DNA from 4 places in the Paenibacillus sp. FSL W7-1332 genome. Region 1 is predicted to be linked to each of the others. Evidence: predicted binding sites of a transcription regulator. Region 1 holds the regulator's gene; each other region holds the start of a gene.
What was found. The regulator Rex, encoded in region 1, represses fermentation and respiration genes when NADH is low (regulators of the CRP and FNR family bind a similar motif). The targets are predictions, from matches to a motif close to TTGTGAAATATTTCACAA.
Positions count from the first base shown of each region.

Region 2: adhE (bifunctional acetaldehyde-CoA/alcohol dehydrogenase) is a predicted target of Rex. The motif match lies at 2,136-2,153, and genes of this name have one in related genera.
Region 3: MKX98_RS15345 (L-lactate dehydrogenase) is a predicted target of Rex. The motif match lies at 1,738-1,755, and genes of this name have one in related genera.
Region 4: ric (iron-sulfur cluster repair di-iron protein) is a predicted target of Rex. The motif match lies at 2,879-2,896, and genes of this name have one in related genera.

Region 1 covers NZ_CP150209.1:2,687,320-2,691,346, forward strand. Annotated here, with positions in the region: gene dinG (ATP-dependent DNA helicase DinG) at 1-1,555, shown strand, start outside; gene MKX98_RS11930 (redox-sensing transcriptional repressor Rex) at 1,618-2,283, shown strand; gene MKX98_RS11935 (amidohydrolase) at 2,258-3,559, shown strand; gene MKX98_RS11940 (DUF5590 domain-containing protein) at 3,591-4,027, shown strand, end outside.
Region 2 covers NZ_CP150209.1:2,519,399-2,523,425, forward strand. Annotated here, with positions in the region: gene MKX98_RS11025 (formate/nitrite transporter family protein) at 1-743, shown strand, start outside; gene MKX98_RS11030 (asparagine synthase) at 982-1,140, opposite strand; gene MKX98_RS11035 (Crp/Fnr family transcriptional regulator) at 1,225-1,950, opposite strand; gene adhE (bifunctional acetaldehyde-CoA/alcohol dehydrogenase) at 2,222-4,027, shown strand, end outside.
Region 3 covers NZ_CP150209.1:3,443,408-3,447,434, forward strand. Annotated here, with positions in the region: gene MKX98_RS15340 (LysE family transporter) at 1-567, shown strand, start outside; gene MKX98_RS15345 (L-lactate dehydrogenase) at 654-1,586, opposite strand; gene MKX98_RS15350 (thioredoxin family protein) at 1,839-2,417, opposite strand; gene MKX98_RS15355 (PLP-dependent aminotransferase family protein) at 2,740-4,027, shown strand, end outside.
Region 4 covers NZ_CP150209.1:3,357,899-3,361,925, reverse strand. Annotated here, with positions in the region: gene MKX98_RS14960 (methyl-accepting chemotaxis protein) at 1-436, opposite strand, end outside; gene MKX98_RS14955 (aldehyde dehydrogenase family protein) at 455-1,909, opposite strand; gene ric (iron-sulfur cluster repair di-iron protein) at 2,150-2,848, opposite strand; gene MKX98_RS14945 (pectinesterase family protein) at 3,114-4,027, opposite strand, start outside.

The DNA of each region.
Region 1 (4,027 bases):
TGTCATTACGAACCATTCGAAGCTGTTCACCGACGTGAAAGCGAATCACCAGCTGCTTCCGAGTTATGAGCGTCTCGTCATCGATGAAGCGCATCATCTGGAGGACGTTGCGGGCAAGCACCTAGGCTTGCAGATGAAATATTTTTCGGTTGTCCATACGTTGACCCGTATGTACAAAGACAGCCGAAGCGGTCAGCTTCCGGCTCTTCGCCAGCTGCTGCAAGCGTCGTCCCATGAGAAGGCTGTCGAGTGGTCTTCCATCATCGACCGGATTTATCCGGATCTGATCACCGTCAAAGAGAATTGGGACCGGCTCAGCGACCAATTGTTCGGACTGCTTCCGGAGCGCGGAGACGCGACTCCGGGGGATGCCGGTCAATTCTCGCTTCGCTTATCGCCGCTGAAGAAGCCGAAGGATTGGAATTCGCTGGCCGAGCTGGAGCATCAAATTCATCTGACGCTGGGCGATGTCGTTCGCAAGGGTGACAAGCTGATTGCCGAAATGAAGGAAGATTTGGACGACTACAGCGCGGACAGTCTGTTAACAGACCTATCGGGTCTATTTAAGGACCTGGCGGCACACCGCGAGGACCTGAGGACCTTCATGTCCCTGAACGATGAGGGCACGGTATACTGGATGGAGGCGAACGGCAACTTCCGCGGCAAATCGCTGCAGCTTTATGCGGTGCCTGTCGACGTCAGCACCCACTTAAAGGAATTGTTTTTTGACAAAAAACAAAGCGTGATCCTGACATCGGCGACCTTGTCGGTGGACAAATCGTTTCAGTTCATGATCGAGAACTTGGGTCTTCAGGAAGCGGCAGATAACGGCAACCTGAACACGGTCCTGCTGCCGTCCCCGTTTAATTACAGGGAGCAGGCTCTCCTTGTTGTGCCGCGCGATTTTCCGAGCGTGAAGGGCTCGGTCGGGGATGCACTCTTTGTGAATACACTTGTGCAATCATTAGCTGATACGGCCATCGCAACGCATGGTCGCATGCTTGTCCTGTTCACCTCGTACCGCATGCTGCGTCAGGTGCATGAGCCCTTGAAGGAGGCGCTGGGATCCAGCGATATTACGGTACTGGGACAAGGGATGGACGGAACCAGCCGTACCAAGTTAATCCGGAGATTCCAGGATAGCAGCGCTTCGGTTCTGCTGGGCACCAGCTCCTTCTGGGAAGGAGTAGATATACCCGGTGAGGCGCTCACCTGCCTTGCCATCGTCCGGCTGCCGTTCCAGCCGCCGAATCACCCTCTGGTCGAAGCCAAGAGCGAGCTTCTGCAGCAGCAGAAGAAGAACCCGTTCATGAAGCTTTCGGTTCCGCAAGCGGTCATTCGCTTCAAACAGGGATTTGGCCGACTGGTACGGACCGCGCAGGATAAGGGGATTGTCATCGTTTACGATACTCGGGTCATTGAATCCTATTACGGGAAGTATTTCTTATATTCCTTGCCTGGACCGAAGATGGAGCACATGCCGACAGAGGGGATCGTTCCCCGAATTTCGAAATGGCTGCAGGAAGAGGCAGGCATAGGGAACCAAGCTGAATAAAGTGAAACCATGAACGAGCACAAACAAATGTAGATATTAACCTATTATTAGGGGGAGCATGCATGAAATCGGAAAAAATTTCGGAAGCCGTGGTCCGCAGATTACCTGTATACTTGCGCTATTTGAATGAGCTTCAGAAAAGGGAGGTCTCCACGGTTTCCTCCCAGGAACTGGGGCAGAAACTGGACCTCAATCCTGCTCAAATTCGTAAGGACCTAGCGTATTTCGGTGATTTTGGACGGAAAGGGATCGGATATGACGTATCTTATCTGATCGAGAAAATTCGCCAGATTCTAAAGCTGGACCAGAAGATCAATGTCGCATTGATTGGGGCCGGTAATCTTGGACATGCATTATCGAATTACAATGCATTTCTGAAGGACAATATGAAGATTGTGGCGGTTTTCGATTCGTATTCTCCCAAAGTTGGTATGAAAATTAACAATTTGGTCGTACAGCCGATGGAGGAACTGGAGAAGACGGTTCATGAGTACGGCATTCGTATCGGGATTATCACCGTTCCGGATTTTGAGGCGCAGAATGTAGCGAATCAACTTATCGCGGCAGGCATCGAGGCTATCCTGAATTTTGCGCCGACCATCCTGAAAGCTCCACCCCATATCCGGATCCATACGGCAGATTTTACTACGGATTTGCAGAGTTTGGCCTATTATTTGGATAACGGCAAGGAGGATGCAGCACATGACGACAACGAAGTGGATGGTTAAAAACGGAACGTTTGCGGTACTAGAGGAAGGCAGATCCGTGTTACGTGGATATATGGTCGTGGAGAACGACCGGATCACTTACCTGGGTGAAGAAGAGCCGACTGTCCAAGAGGGAACAGAAATCATCGACGGAACCCATCTGTTTTTCCTGCCTGGATTGGTGAATACGCACGGACATGCGGCCATGTCGCTTCTTCGCGGGTATGGCGACGATCTGGCACTGCAAGTATGGCTTCAGGAAAAAATGTGGCCGATGGAAGCCAAATTCACGGCCGACGATGTATACTGGGGAACCTCGCTCTCCGTGCTGGAGATGATTAAAGGCGGAACCACGACATTTGTGGATATGTATGATCATATGGATCAGGTTGCAAAGGTAGTAGAGGACTCAGGCATGCGCGGCGTTCTGACGCGCGGTGTCATCGGATTATGTCCGCCTGAGGTGCAGCAGCAGAAGCTGGAAGAGGCGGTTGCATTCGCGAAAGACTGGCATGGTCAGGCTGACGGTAGAATTACGACGATGATCTCACCGCATGCACCCTATACGTGCCCGCCGGATTTCATCGAAAAATTCGTGCAAGCGTCACATGATTTGAATCTGCCTTTGCATACGCATATGTCCGAAACGGAAACGGAAGTAGCTCAGAACGTAAATGACTACGGACTTCGCCCTGTTGCCCATCTAGAGAAGCTTGGCATGTTCTCCCGTCCAACGCTGCTTGCGCATGCCGTCCATCTGACCGATGAAGAAATCGAAATTCTGGCCAAACATCAAGTTATGGTTTCGCATAATCCAGGCAGCAATTTGAAGCTTGCCAGCGGCATCGCTCGCGTGCCTGCACTGCTGAAAGCCGGGGTCACCGTGTCTTTGGGTACCGATGGACCTGCCAGCAATAATAATCTGGATATGTTTGAAGAGATGCGGCTCGCCGCACTGATCCATAAAGGAGTAAGCGGGGATCCAACCGCAATTCCAGCATCCGAAGCGCTTCGGATGGGTACAGAATATGGAGCCAAGTCAGCCTTCCTTACGGATATTGGTACGCTTGCGGTAGGCATGAAGGCAGATATGATCGCACTGAACACGGATCAGGCGCACTTCCTTCCGAAGACGGATTACATTTCTCATGCTATCTACTCCGCCAGTGCGAAGGATGTAGAGCATGTATGGGTTGACGGCAAGCAGGTAGTGAAGAATGGCGCGAGTCTCACTCTCGATGAGGAACGTATCCGCCGGGAAGCGCAGCGTGCCTTTGAGCGTCTTACAACCCTCTAGGGAATAATCAAGGGGAGCGAGGAAGACGGATTTGAAGAAAAAAACGAAGTGGATATTGCTGAGTGTATCCGGCGTGCTGCTGTTACTGCTTGGTTTACAGCTCTATTATTCATATGTGATGAAAGATGCTTGGAATGAAGAAAGAATGGCAATTGCTGCCGCCAAACAGCATGGCCAATTGGTTACGTCCGGGAAGACCTATAAATCGGTGTGGGGCGAGGACAATAACTATTGGGTGATAAGCGGGAAGGATCAGGACAATCAAGATCGTATGGTATGGGTGAAATTTACGGATGACAACGTACCTGTTGAAGGTGCCGACGCTGTCCAATCCGTTTTGTTGAATACGGGGTTGTCAGAAGACCAGATGCGGGAGCAGATTTATAACGAATTGCCTGGCGCAGAAATTAAGCGGCTGCTGCCTGGAATGTATGAGGGCGAGTATGCCTGGCAGCTGCAGTATGAACA
Region 2 (4,027 bases), 170 kb from region 1:
AGATGAATCATAATCTGCTGCGCTATATGGTATCGGCTATGCTGGCCGGCGCGTATGTCGGCATTGGAATTGTATTGATCTTTAAGTTGGGGGCGCCGCTCGCGGCTGCCGGTTCGCCCTTCCAATCCCTCGTCATGGGAGCGGCATTCGGGATCGCGCTCACGTTGGTGGTGTTCGCAGGATCAGAGCTGTTTACCGGGAATCATATGTTTTTTACGATAAGCACATTATCCGGTCGAACGACAATGGGGGATACGCTGAAGAACTGGGTGCTCGTGTTTATCGGCAATCTGGCCGGAGCGATTCTGCTCAGCTATCTGGTGTATGCTTCCGGCCTGTTCAAAGGCCTGCCGCCGGACCATCTCATCTTCACGGCTGCCGCCAAGAAAATGAATGATCCGTTTATGGAGCTGTTCTTCCGAGGCATCTTGTGTAACTGGCTTGTCTGTCTGGCCTTGTGGATGGGGATTCGGGCCAAAGGAGAAACGACCAAGCTGATCTTAATATGGTGGTGTCTGTTTGCCTTCATTGCGACAGGGTACGAGCATAGTGTAGCCAATATGACACTTCTGACGCTCGCGACGATATTGCCGGGGCATCCCGAGACCATTTCCATCGGCGGTTGGATCAGCAACATGGTGCCGGTCACGCTGGGGAACATTCTTGGCGGCGGATTGTTTGTGGGGATGGCGTATTGGTTTATCTCGTCGGGAAAAGGGAGCAAGCAAAAGAAGGTTGCATAGTAGGCATCATAGAAAAGGGGCTGCTCATAAAGTGGGTTTACTCACTTGATATACAGCCGAAAAGAAGCGGTCGACCAAACGGTTGACCGCTTCTTTCATTTGTCTAGTTAAAGTGAGGGATCTGCACGGAACGTCTCCTAACAAAAAAAGAGGGATCCCGTCGGGCACATACATAAAAAGCCGTCCCTTCAGTTCAATGACTGAACAGGACAGCTATATGAATCTTGTCTTCCAATCCTTACCGATGTTCCACCAGGTCAATCGCACCAAGCACAATATGAGCCAGTCCGAAGCCGAGAATACCGGTTGCGGCAAGTTTATACTTGCTGCCAAGCAGAGCGGCACCCGAAGCAGAAACCACAGTTCCAAGAACAGCAGGAATCAAACCTTCACGCATGCTGAGCACTCCCTTTATTTTGGTTTGGAAAGACAAGGTTATTGTAAGCAGATGACTGTATATTATGCACTGAAGGGAGGCCGATTAAATCCGGCAGATTTCGTTCGGACACAACTCGCAATGGCAGATTTCCTGCAGCATCGGAAGATCTTTAATGACAATCATCCCGCCGGCATATTCGATAGCATCTTTTTTGCGCAGGTCACTCAGCATCCGGTTCACGCTTTCGCGGGTTGCGCCAATCATGTTCGATAGATCGGTGTGGGTAATCTTCTTGTTGATGAGAATAGTATCATCCGCTTGATGCTGCCCGTAGGTGTTGCTCAGCCGGATGAGTGTCGATGTTAAAGCGCCGGGCTTGCCGTACATCATGAGATCCCGAAATTTGGTCTGGGTGATGCGGTGGTGAATGCCCATCCACTTCATAAAATCAATGGCGAAGTCGCAGTGCTGACAGATCAGCAGCTCCAGATCCTTGTGCTCGATGACACCGACAACACTATCCTCAAGCACCTCTGCCGAGAAACTGTGATTGTTGCTGAAGAATGGATCGGCTTGCCCGACCATGTCTCCCGGATGGTACATATATAGAATCAGTTCTTTGCCTTCATCGGTCGATTTGGTTAATTTGATTCTTCCTTGTTTAACGTAGTACAGCTTGTCGGCGAAATCGCCTTCCCAGAACAAATGGGATCCTTCAGGGAGTACCCTTTCCTTCATGCTGACCAGCAGACGGTTGCGGTTTTGCTCCGAGAAGCACTGCGTGTTCCCTAAGTTTTCGATTTCCATTACATGGTCTACAGTATTCATGTTGGTATCCCCTAACATCCTAAAATTTGATCTGTTTAATCTTTAAATACATTATAACGTGAAAACATTCACTTTTGGGGGAGAATAAGAGGGAAATCGTGGCGAATTTTCAAACTTTGTGATCTCTTTCACTTGAAAGGAGGGGGAGACAGGTGTAAATCACACAGAAAAGATAAATACTTATATTGTGAAATAATTCACATGAAATTAAAAACAGCTGTGTTACGATCAAAGCGTAGAAAGAAACATGAATCATGGGAGGATGAGAGATATGGCTGTGAGCAAAGGAACGGTGGAAGTAAAAGGACAAACAGCGTCGGAGTACATTCAGGGGCTGATTGACAAGGCGAATCGGGCCAAAGAAAAGTTTATGGAATTGAATCAGGAGCAAGTCGACGGGATTGTACAGGCCATGGCCATGGCAGGTCTTGAGAAGCACATGCAGCTGGCGAAAATGGCGGTTGAGGAAACCGGACGCGGCGTGTACGAAGACAAGATCATCAAAAACCTGTTTGCCACGGAGTATATCCACAACAGCATTAAATACGACAAAACCGTGGGTATCATTGAAGACAACGCCTATGACAGCTTTCAAAAAATAGCAGAACCGATCGGGATTATCATGGGGATAACACCGGTAACCAATCCGACCTCCACGACGATATTCAAGGCACTGATCTCCATTAAAACAAGAAACCCGATCATCTTCGGATTCCATCCATCCGCGCAGGCCTGCAGCAAGGAAGCCGCACGGATACTGCGGGATGCTGCCGTGAAGCAAGGTGCTCCTGCCGATTGCATCCAGTGGATCGAAGCTCCTTCCATGGATAAAACCAATGCGCTGATGAATCATCCTGACGTTGCCTGCATTCTGGCTACAGGCGGTTCGGCGATGGTCAAAGCGGCATACAGCTGCGGCAAGCCTGCCCTGGGCGTTGGACCAGGAAACGTGCCTTGCTTTATTGAGAAGAGCGCGGATTTGGATCAGGCAGTGAACGATTTGATTTTGTCCAAAACCTTTGATAACGGCATGATCTGCGCTTCCGAGCAGGCTGTCATTATCGAGGAGCCTATATATCATACAGTGAAGAAAAAAATGATTGCCAGCGGCTGTTATTTTGTCAACAAGGAAGAGCTGGCGAAACTGACTGCGCATGCGATGGTATCGGATAAATGTGCGGTAAATCCTACTATCGTCGGACAGCCGGCAACTAAGATAGCCGAGGCTTGCGGATTCGAGGTACCGGAAAGCACCAAGATCCTGGTCGCCGAGCTGGAGGGAGTCGGACCTGCCTACCCGTTGTCTGCCGAGAAGCTTAGCCCGGTGCTGGCCTGCTATAAAGTGAAAGATGCGGAAGAGGGCATCACGCGCGCTGAAGAGATGGTTGCTTTTGGCGGCATGGGCCACTCGTCGGTAATCCATTCGCACAATGAGGACATCATCATGAAATTCTCGGATCGGATGAAAACCTGCCGTATCCTGGTGAATCAGCCATCTTCGCAAGGCGGTATCGGCGATATCTACAACACGAATCTGCCATCGCTGACGCTGGGCTGCGGTTCGTATGGACGTAATTCCACTTCGTCGAACGTGACGGCTGTCAATTTAATCAACGTGAAAAGGGTGAACCGCAGAACCGTGAATATGCAGTGGTTTAAAGTGCCGGACAAAATTTACTTTGAAAAAGCTTCGACGCAGTATCTTGCGAAAATGCCGGAAATCACCCGTGTCGCTATCGTTACCGACCCCATGATGGTGAAGCTGGGTTATGTGGAGCGGGTAGAGCACTATCTGCGTCAGCGCAGAGTGCCGGTAGCCATCGAAGTCTTCTCGGAGGTTGAGCCGGATCCTTCGACAACGACCGTAGAACGCGGAACGGAAATGCTTGCAAGATTCCAGCCGGACTGCATCATCGCCCTCGGCGGCGGATCGCCAATGGATGCAGCGAAAGCCATGTGGCTGTTCTATGAATATCCGGATACGGATTTTAACAATCTGAAGCAAAAATTCATGGATATCCGCAAGCGGGTCTATAAATATCCGAAGCTAGGACGGAAAGCGAAGTTCGTTGCCATT
Region 3 (4,027 bases), 760 kb from region 1:
ACCTATGCGATTGTCGCGTCATTTACGCCCGGACCCAACAACATCATTTCGATGACGAATGCACGGAGCCACGGATTTAAGAAAACGATGCGCTTTATCGGAGGGGTAGCAGCTGGATGCTTGGTCATTATGCTGTTGTCCAGCTATTTCAATCTGGTATTATATCCATTCATCCCGAAGATCAGGTTTGTTATGAATATCATCGGATGCTTGTATCTGATCTATCTTGCCATAAAAATCATGCAGAGCAAGCCCCCTCATGCAGATGATAAGGCACGTGGATTCAATACCTTTTATTTCGGGTTCATCTTCCAGTTCATGAATCCGAAGGTTATTTTATACGGGATAACAGCTGTATCGACCTTCGTCATGCCGATCTCTACTTCCCATGCACAGTTGATATCCTACTCGTTATTGCTCACGATTGTCGGCATTTGTGCCAACATGACCTGGGCGCTATTCGGTTCGCTGTTCCAGCATCTGTTATCCCGATATGAGCGCCCGTTTAATATATCGATGGGATTGCTTCTGCTTTACAGCGCCTTTTCTATTTATGCCACGAACTGATTTGCTAGCTACAACGTAATGTCATCGCTCCTCAGCCAAAAGAACAAGGCTTCCCGAATCACACATCCGGAAAGCCTTGTTTTGTATTACTCTAAAATGTTGGAGATCTGCTCTTTCAGTTTGTTAGCAGATGCATGAAATTGGGTTAGTTCCTCGTCATTAAACTCGAGATTCAGAATTTCCCGAACGCCTGTACGATCAACCACACAAGGTACGCCTAAGTATACATCAGACACACCGTGGTAGTCCGTGAGCAGTGTGGATACATTGAGAACGGAACCTTCGTTTTGCAAAATGGAGACGATGATCCGATCGAGCGCCAATGCGATTGCATAGGAGGTGGAACCCTTGGCGTTAATGATTTCATAAGCCGCATTCTTGGTGCGGTCGAAAATATCTTCTTTTTCACCGTCAGTCAGATCGATTCCGATCCCCGCGATGTTGGCAATGCTCCAGAGCGGCAATTCGGAATCACCGTGTTCCCCGACGATATGGGCGTGAATGCTGCGCGGATTAATGCCTTTGTTTTGACCAATCAAATACCGGAAACGGGCGCTATCCAGCAAGGTGCCGGAGCCGATCACGCGATTGACTGGGAAGCCGCTCTTCTTCAACGTGACGTAAGAGAGAATATCCACCGGATTCGTAGCCACAAGAATGATGCCGTGGTCATTGTATTTCACGATGTTTTGGATAATATCGTCAAATATCGCCGTATTTCGCTTCAATAAGTCAATTCGCGTCTCGCCGGGTCTTTGGTTGGAGCCTGCGGCAATGACAATGATGTCTGCATCCTTGCAATCGCTGTAATCTCCAGCCCACAGCTTGACGCCTCCGGCAAAGGGGAGGCCGTGATTCATATCCAAGGCTTCACCAAGCGCTTTGTCATGGTTCGCATCGATTAATACCAGTTCAGATACTCTTTCGCGTAAGAATAAGGTGTACGCAGTCGTTGCTCCCACAGCTCCTGTACCGATGATCACCACGCGGGACGGACGCTGAGCTTCATTTTTTGTCATAAGTGTTTCGCTCCCTTGTACTGAGTTAATGAAATTTGGTGAATGGTATACTTCTGATGAATTACCCTAATAAAAGGCTGCCGGAACAGTGAATCCCTAACGCTTCATCGATAGTAATGATAACATATTCAGGAAGATTTAAGCAGCGGGATTGTGATATATTTCATCCTGTGTGTTCATTTTTAACTTTGACACTGTCAGAAACCATACACCTTCATCAGGGGAGGAGGATCACGCTTATGCCAAACGCGGTCACAGGTTATTATCGGCAATTCTATCAGATATAAACGAAGTAAGCAGTTGCCTTATTTCCTGAATCATGACCCTCTGATATTCATTACCGTCATGGTAGAGCTCTCCGATCTTCTTGTACGTTTGGTCCAGTTGTTCTTGATAGGATGCAGCTTGTTTATCGGGGGGGTTCCTCTTGAACTCGTCCATGACGTTCTGGATATACGCCGGACGAGCGCCCCAAGTTCCGAGTACTTCACCTGTGCTTGCATGGAGGAAGACAGCAATCGGCTGTGCGCGTCCGCCATCCGTTAGAAAAAGGTCCATTGTTTCCATATGATCTTCCATGATGAGCACGTCGGACGGAATTCGGCTATATTCCAATATTCTAAATAGGACAGGTACATTCCATATGACATCCGGGCACCAATCCGTACAGAGAATCAGGCAGTGCAGATGGTTGAATGGGTTTCGCTCAGAAGTGAAGAATCCCTCAGTCTCTTTGTTCTCCCACTGGAAGCGATCATAGACTTGTCTGAATAATTCCTTCGTATTTGGGATTCTGCTCAATTTCATTTCTCGAATCTTCATATTCTCCATGAATTGGAGAGGCGTTAAACCCAGGCCGATTTTATGTTGGAGATGGAGGGGATGAGACATAGGATCATACGTCCTTTCATAACGTAATAGATTCATATTGAGATACATCCAAGTTAACGTTAGCTTAAGACAAAACTGATCATACAGAAATGGTCAGTTATTATCTGTTTATGAAAGTCAGATGTACTGAAGGTTGTGTTACCGAATGAAGCTATTCGTGAATAGGATGCGCAACATAGGCTGAGTTTCATGTATAATTCATTAAACATACCTGCCATTACGACAGTAAATTTTATTAATATAATGCCTGAGGTGGTCCCACTTGTTTGATATTCTTCTACCCGAGCAAAGCGAGTTCCCATTATACCAGCAGTTATATCTGCAAATTCGTGAGGGTATCCGTAATGGGGTCATTCCCGACGGACAACGATTGCCTTCTGTTCGTGCCCTCCAGCTTCAGCTCAATATAAGCAAAACGCCGATCGAGACGGCTTATCAAATGTTAACGTCTGAAGGGTATGTGATCAGCAAACCGAGGTCGGGGCTATATGTCATAAATCCATACAAGGAACTATCTCACCATCATCAACAGCGGACCCCCTCCATAACAACGATGTCAGTTATGCATTCCAACGGGCACTTGAATCAAGGTCAAGGTGTTATTGACTTTAATCCCACTCGTTTAGATCAATCGTCCTTTCCAGTACGAACCTGGAATAAAATGCTCAAGGAAGCGCTGGAACAGCATGTGAGTGAAATGGGAATGTATGGGGATCCGCAGGGCGAATACGGGCTGCGCACCGTAGTTTCGGAATATCTGCGAAATTCCAGAGGGGTTATTTCAACACCTGATCAAATTGTGATCGGCGCCGGCACGGCCTATAGCATGGGCCTGCTTACCAGAGTACTGCCAGGACTTAAGCACATTGCGGTTGAGGAGCCGGGTTACAGCTTGGTACGAGATCAATTTCACTTGAATGGCTGTGATTTACTTCCGATTACGCTTAGTGATAAGGGAATCTCGCTTGACCAGCTGGAGAGCAGCCACGCACAGCTTGTATATGTAACACCATCTCACCAATTCCCGACGGGAAGCATCATGCCTTATCCGGAGCGGGAACGATTACTGGAGTGGGCCAATACCAGAAATGCATACATTATCGAGGACGATTATGACGGTGAGTTTCGTTACCAGGGAAAACCGATTCCTTCCCTGCAAGGGTTGGATCATAACGGGCGGGTCATATACGCCGGCACGTTCTCGAAAGTGTTGACTCCGACACTGCGTATGAACTATCTCGTTCTGCCACCGGCGCTGCTGAATCACATATCCCACAAACGTCAGGAAGTATTCTTTGCCCCTTCACGCGTGGAACAGTGGGCAATGACCGCGTTTTTTGAACAGGGGCATTGGTACCGTCATATTCGTAAAGTACGTAATCTGTACAGGAAGAGACATCATCAGTTGATTGAGTTGATTGAGGCTTATCTTGGCAGGTTTGTTGAAATTACGGGTCAGAATTCAGGCCTCCACATTCAGCTGATCGTCAAAAAAGAAGTGTCCTCGGAGGAATTGATTCAGAGGGCGGCGAACGTCGGGGTTATCGTGT
Region 4 (4,027 bases), 670 kb from region 1:
CAATCGATTGGCTGATATCTTCAATGGACGCGGTGGTCTGTTCAACAATTGCCGAGAAACTCTCGGCCATCTCAAACAGCGCATTCGCTTTTTGAAGACTTGTCCCCATGCCTACACCGCCGATAACCCTGCCTTGTTCGTCGTGAAGGGGGATCGCGCGTGCAGCTAGCGGAAATCCAAACAGCTCTTTCGGAACGACAGCCGATAAAGCTTTATTATTGCGGATGGCATCGGTTACGATATCCCCCTCCACTAGCGGGTCCCCAGGCTTGACATTCAGCGAAAAGGTTCTTCCCGGAATGTTGATGATAAGCTTCTCCGTATCATAAATGCCAATTGTGATGTCATCATTCGTAAGGCTTTTCAGCAATGGAGCTACCTTTACAAAGGCGCTGATCAGCTCATGCTGTGTTTGCTCTTCAGTCACATTATTCATGCCTATCTCCCCCAACCCTTAATACGGGAATTTCCTTTGTCCGTAATGAACCGATATCCACTTCATGGTCGTAAATTCATCCAGGCTCCACTCCCCATTCAGACGACCCAATCCCGACTGCTTCTCTCCGCCAAATGCTACAATCGGCTCGTCGTTAATCGTGACATCGTTCACATGGATCATACCTGTATGGACCTTCTTCGCCAGTTCTACCCCGCGTTCCAGATTGGAGGTGTGAATAGCCCCGCTAAGCCCAAATCGTGTATCGTTGGCGATCTCGATTCCTTCCTCTTCCGTTTCGAACGGGATGATACATACTACCGGGCCGAACAATTCCTCTTGCGCTACCTCCATATCCGGTTTGACATTGACGAGGACGGTAGGCTCCACCATTCTGCCGGTGATTTTACCCCGTACCAGTGGAACTGCACCTTGCTCAATCCCCTTCTCAATCAGCTTCTCCAGCGTTTCTGCCTGCCGATGGTTGATGACGGGCCCGATAATGGTCTGCGGATCGCTTGGATCACCTGTTGTAAGGGTAGAGACCTTCTCTTTATATTTATCTACAAATTCCTGATAGATCGGCTTCTGTACAAGAATCCGGTTGGCCGACATACAGATCTGGCCTTGATGCGTGAATCTGCTGAACGTTGCCGCTTGTACCGCGTAATCGATATCAGCATCTTCCAGGATAATGAACGCGCTGTTCCCGCCGAGCTCCAGCAGCGGCTTTTTGAAGTGCTTGACGGCCAGCTGGCCAATATGGCTTCCAACCTTAGTCGAACCCGTGAAAGAAATGATTCTCGGAATCGGATGCTCAACGAACGCATCGCCAATCTCCTTGATATCTGTCACCACTACATTCAACAGGCCCTTCGGTATACCCGCTTCTTCGAAAATCTTGCCGATCAGCGTTCCACCCGTAATCGGCGAATCCTCATGCGGCTTCAGCACGACGCCGTTGCCGGCACCTAATGCCGGGGCGACGGACTTCATGGACAAGAAGAAAGGAAAGTTAAATGGACTGATTACCCCAACCACGCCAGCCGGGATCCGATACAGTCGGTTCTCCTTGCCATCTTCAGTGGATGGTAAAATCTTTCCCTCCATTCTTAGGGGAAACGTTGCCGCTTCCTTAATCATATTTTTCACAAGACCGATCTCGAATGCCGCCTTCAGACGCGTTCCGCCCAGCTCCTGAACAATAATGGACGTAATATCTTCCTCATGCGACTCCATATATTTAACCGCATTTTCAAGGATGTCGCGTTTACGGTAAGGGTTAACCTTGTCCCATTCCAGCTTAGCTTGGTAGGCAGCCTGATAGGCATCATCAATGTCTGCAACACTCGCGATTTGAAAAGCCGTAATGACCTCATCATTATATGGATTGATGTCAGGCAGCGTTTTACCGCTTTTACCGTCTCGCCATACCCCGCCTATGAATTGTTTTCCCAATTTCGAATAATCCATATGCGCCCTCCTGTGTCGAATAATTCCAACTGATATATTTATCGACTGAATACAGGGAATAGTTAAGTGAATTTTATTTGACCTCTTCTCCCTCCCGGGGAAGGAGTCTGCACGCTAATCATGACAAAACAATAACGCCCTAACCATAAGGTTAGGGCGTTATTGTTAGGGCGTTATTTTACACGTTCGATCGTCATCCGAGCAATACATCACCCAGCTTAGAAGGGGTTCTAACCAATGTTATACCGCTTCGCGAATCCGCTCAAACAAGATGTTGTTTTCCAGATGGATATGCTCGAAGGTGTCCTTTTCAAGCATGGCCAACCGTTGATAGACCAGCCGATACGTGCCGCAGGCATCCGACGGAAGTTCGAAATCAGCGGTTACTTCCCTGAGCTCTTGAAGCAATCTGCCGGCGTGAGCATGTTCATCTTCCAGCTCAGACACATGCGGCTTAAGCTCCGCTGCAGCTTGGTGGTTAGGCTCTGCAACAAATTTCAAGATAAGCGGGAATACATGCTCGTCCTCATCCATCGTATGCTCCAGCAGTTCTTTTTTCAGATCCGAGAAAAGCTCCTGCACCCGGAGAAGCTCGGGATGATGCTCTCCATGAACGCGTGCCAACTTCGTCACATACGGCGTTAAAGCAGGTAATTCATCCCGCAAGAAGGCATGATGTTTATGCTGGATGTATTCAATCAGTTCGGATTCCCTCAGTGAAGCCGGACGGCTTTCCTGATAATCGGCAAACTTGTTCTCCAGGGTTTGAACCTTCTCCAGTACGGCGGCAGGTTCCAAATTACGCTGTTTAGCTGCTTCTTCCAGTGGCACCTGCCCTCCACAACAAAAATCAATCCGGAGTGATCGGAATAAATCCGCCGTTTGCGGGATGGATGTAACAATATCGGATACCTGGCTCTGAAGCGTGAATGAACTCATAGTCAAACCTCCTTAGACTAAACCCCATCTTTGTGAACTATTTCACTCTTACAACCCAAGTATATGAAACTCCTGTCTCCGTACATGTGATTGCAGTCATACTGAAATGGAACACTATGTGAACGTTCAGGATCCGAGAACTACGGGAGCCAGAGCAGCACAAAAACAGGGATCTCATCATCCCTGTTTTGTGGATTCTGGAATAAAAGCATCATGATATCCAGCGTGATTCAAAATTTGAGGGCTTTAGAACTTATATAATCTCTTATCTTAATGCCTCGGCATGCCGCAGCAGGATGTCCGCCGCCAGTTCTGACACATGTTTGCCCCGCTGTGCCCGGACCTCGTTCTCAAAGCTATCCATATTTCCCTTCTCCAGCTTCTTCGTCAAACTGTTGGCGATACCGGCATTCCCAATCTCTCCGCTGCTCAGGAACCGTTCGATCAAAGCGATCATATCGCCGGTGCTCGTAACCGTCTGAAATTCAATCTCAGCTACTGACGTATTGCCCGCAAGATCTGCTCCTTCAACGGTTAAGACATGACTCCCGAGCGGGAGCTGATACAGCGGGATGGCTTCACCGGGTTGAACGGGATTACCGTCCAGCTTGATAACCGTCCGGCTGTCGTCGACGCCGGAAACGGAATCGCTCATTTCAATGATCGGCGTCCAATCCCTGGAGACATTCCATCCTCCCTCCTGTACCGGTGTTTCTACGTGAATATCCGGTGGGGACAGATCCATGTTCAATACAATGGATCGGATGCTTTCCTCAAGACCTGCAGCGTTGACGGAGCGATAGTATATCGCAGCCGCGGCCGCTTCCCGGTCCAGAACGATCGGCCCCGAGTAAGGAGTCCAGGTGATACCGCCTAAACTGTAGACGGTTTCGGTAACAGTTGAACCGTCGTCTTCCGCACTCAATTCAATGGTAACCGGCACCGTATACCAGCCGTTCAGGCCGTTCGGTGTTTCAGGTGTTATTTGGGACGATGTGTGCGGAGCTGTATTGTCTTCTTCCCCGTAAGGCTGCGGAAGAACAGGCATTCTAGTCGGATCCCAACCATCCGATCCCTTCATCATCATTGGAATCGTGTACAGATTCGCTTCCTCCGGCGTGAGCTGCTTCGACCAATTCGCGCGGGCTTCGGCTGCCGCACCAGGTCCGGTATTGTTAT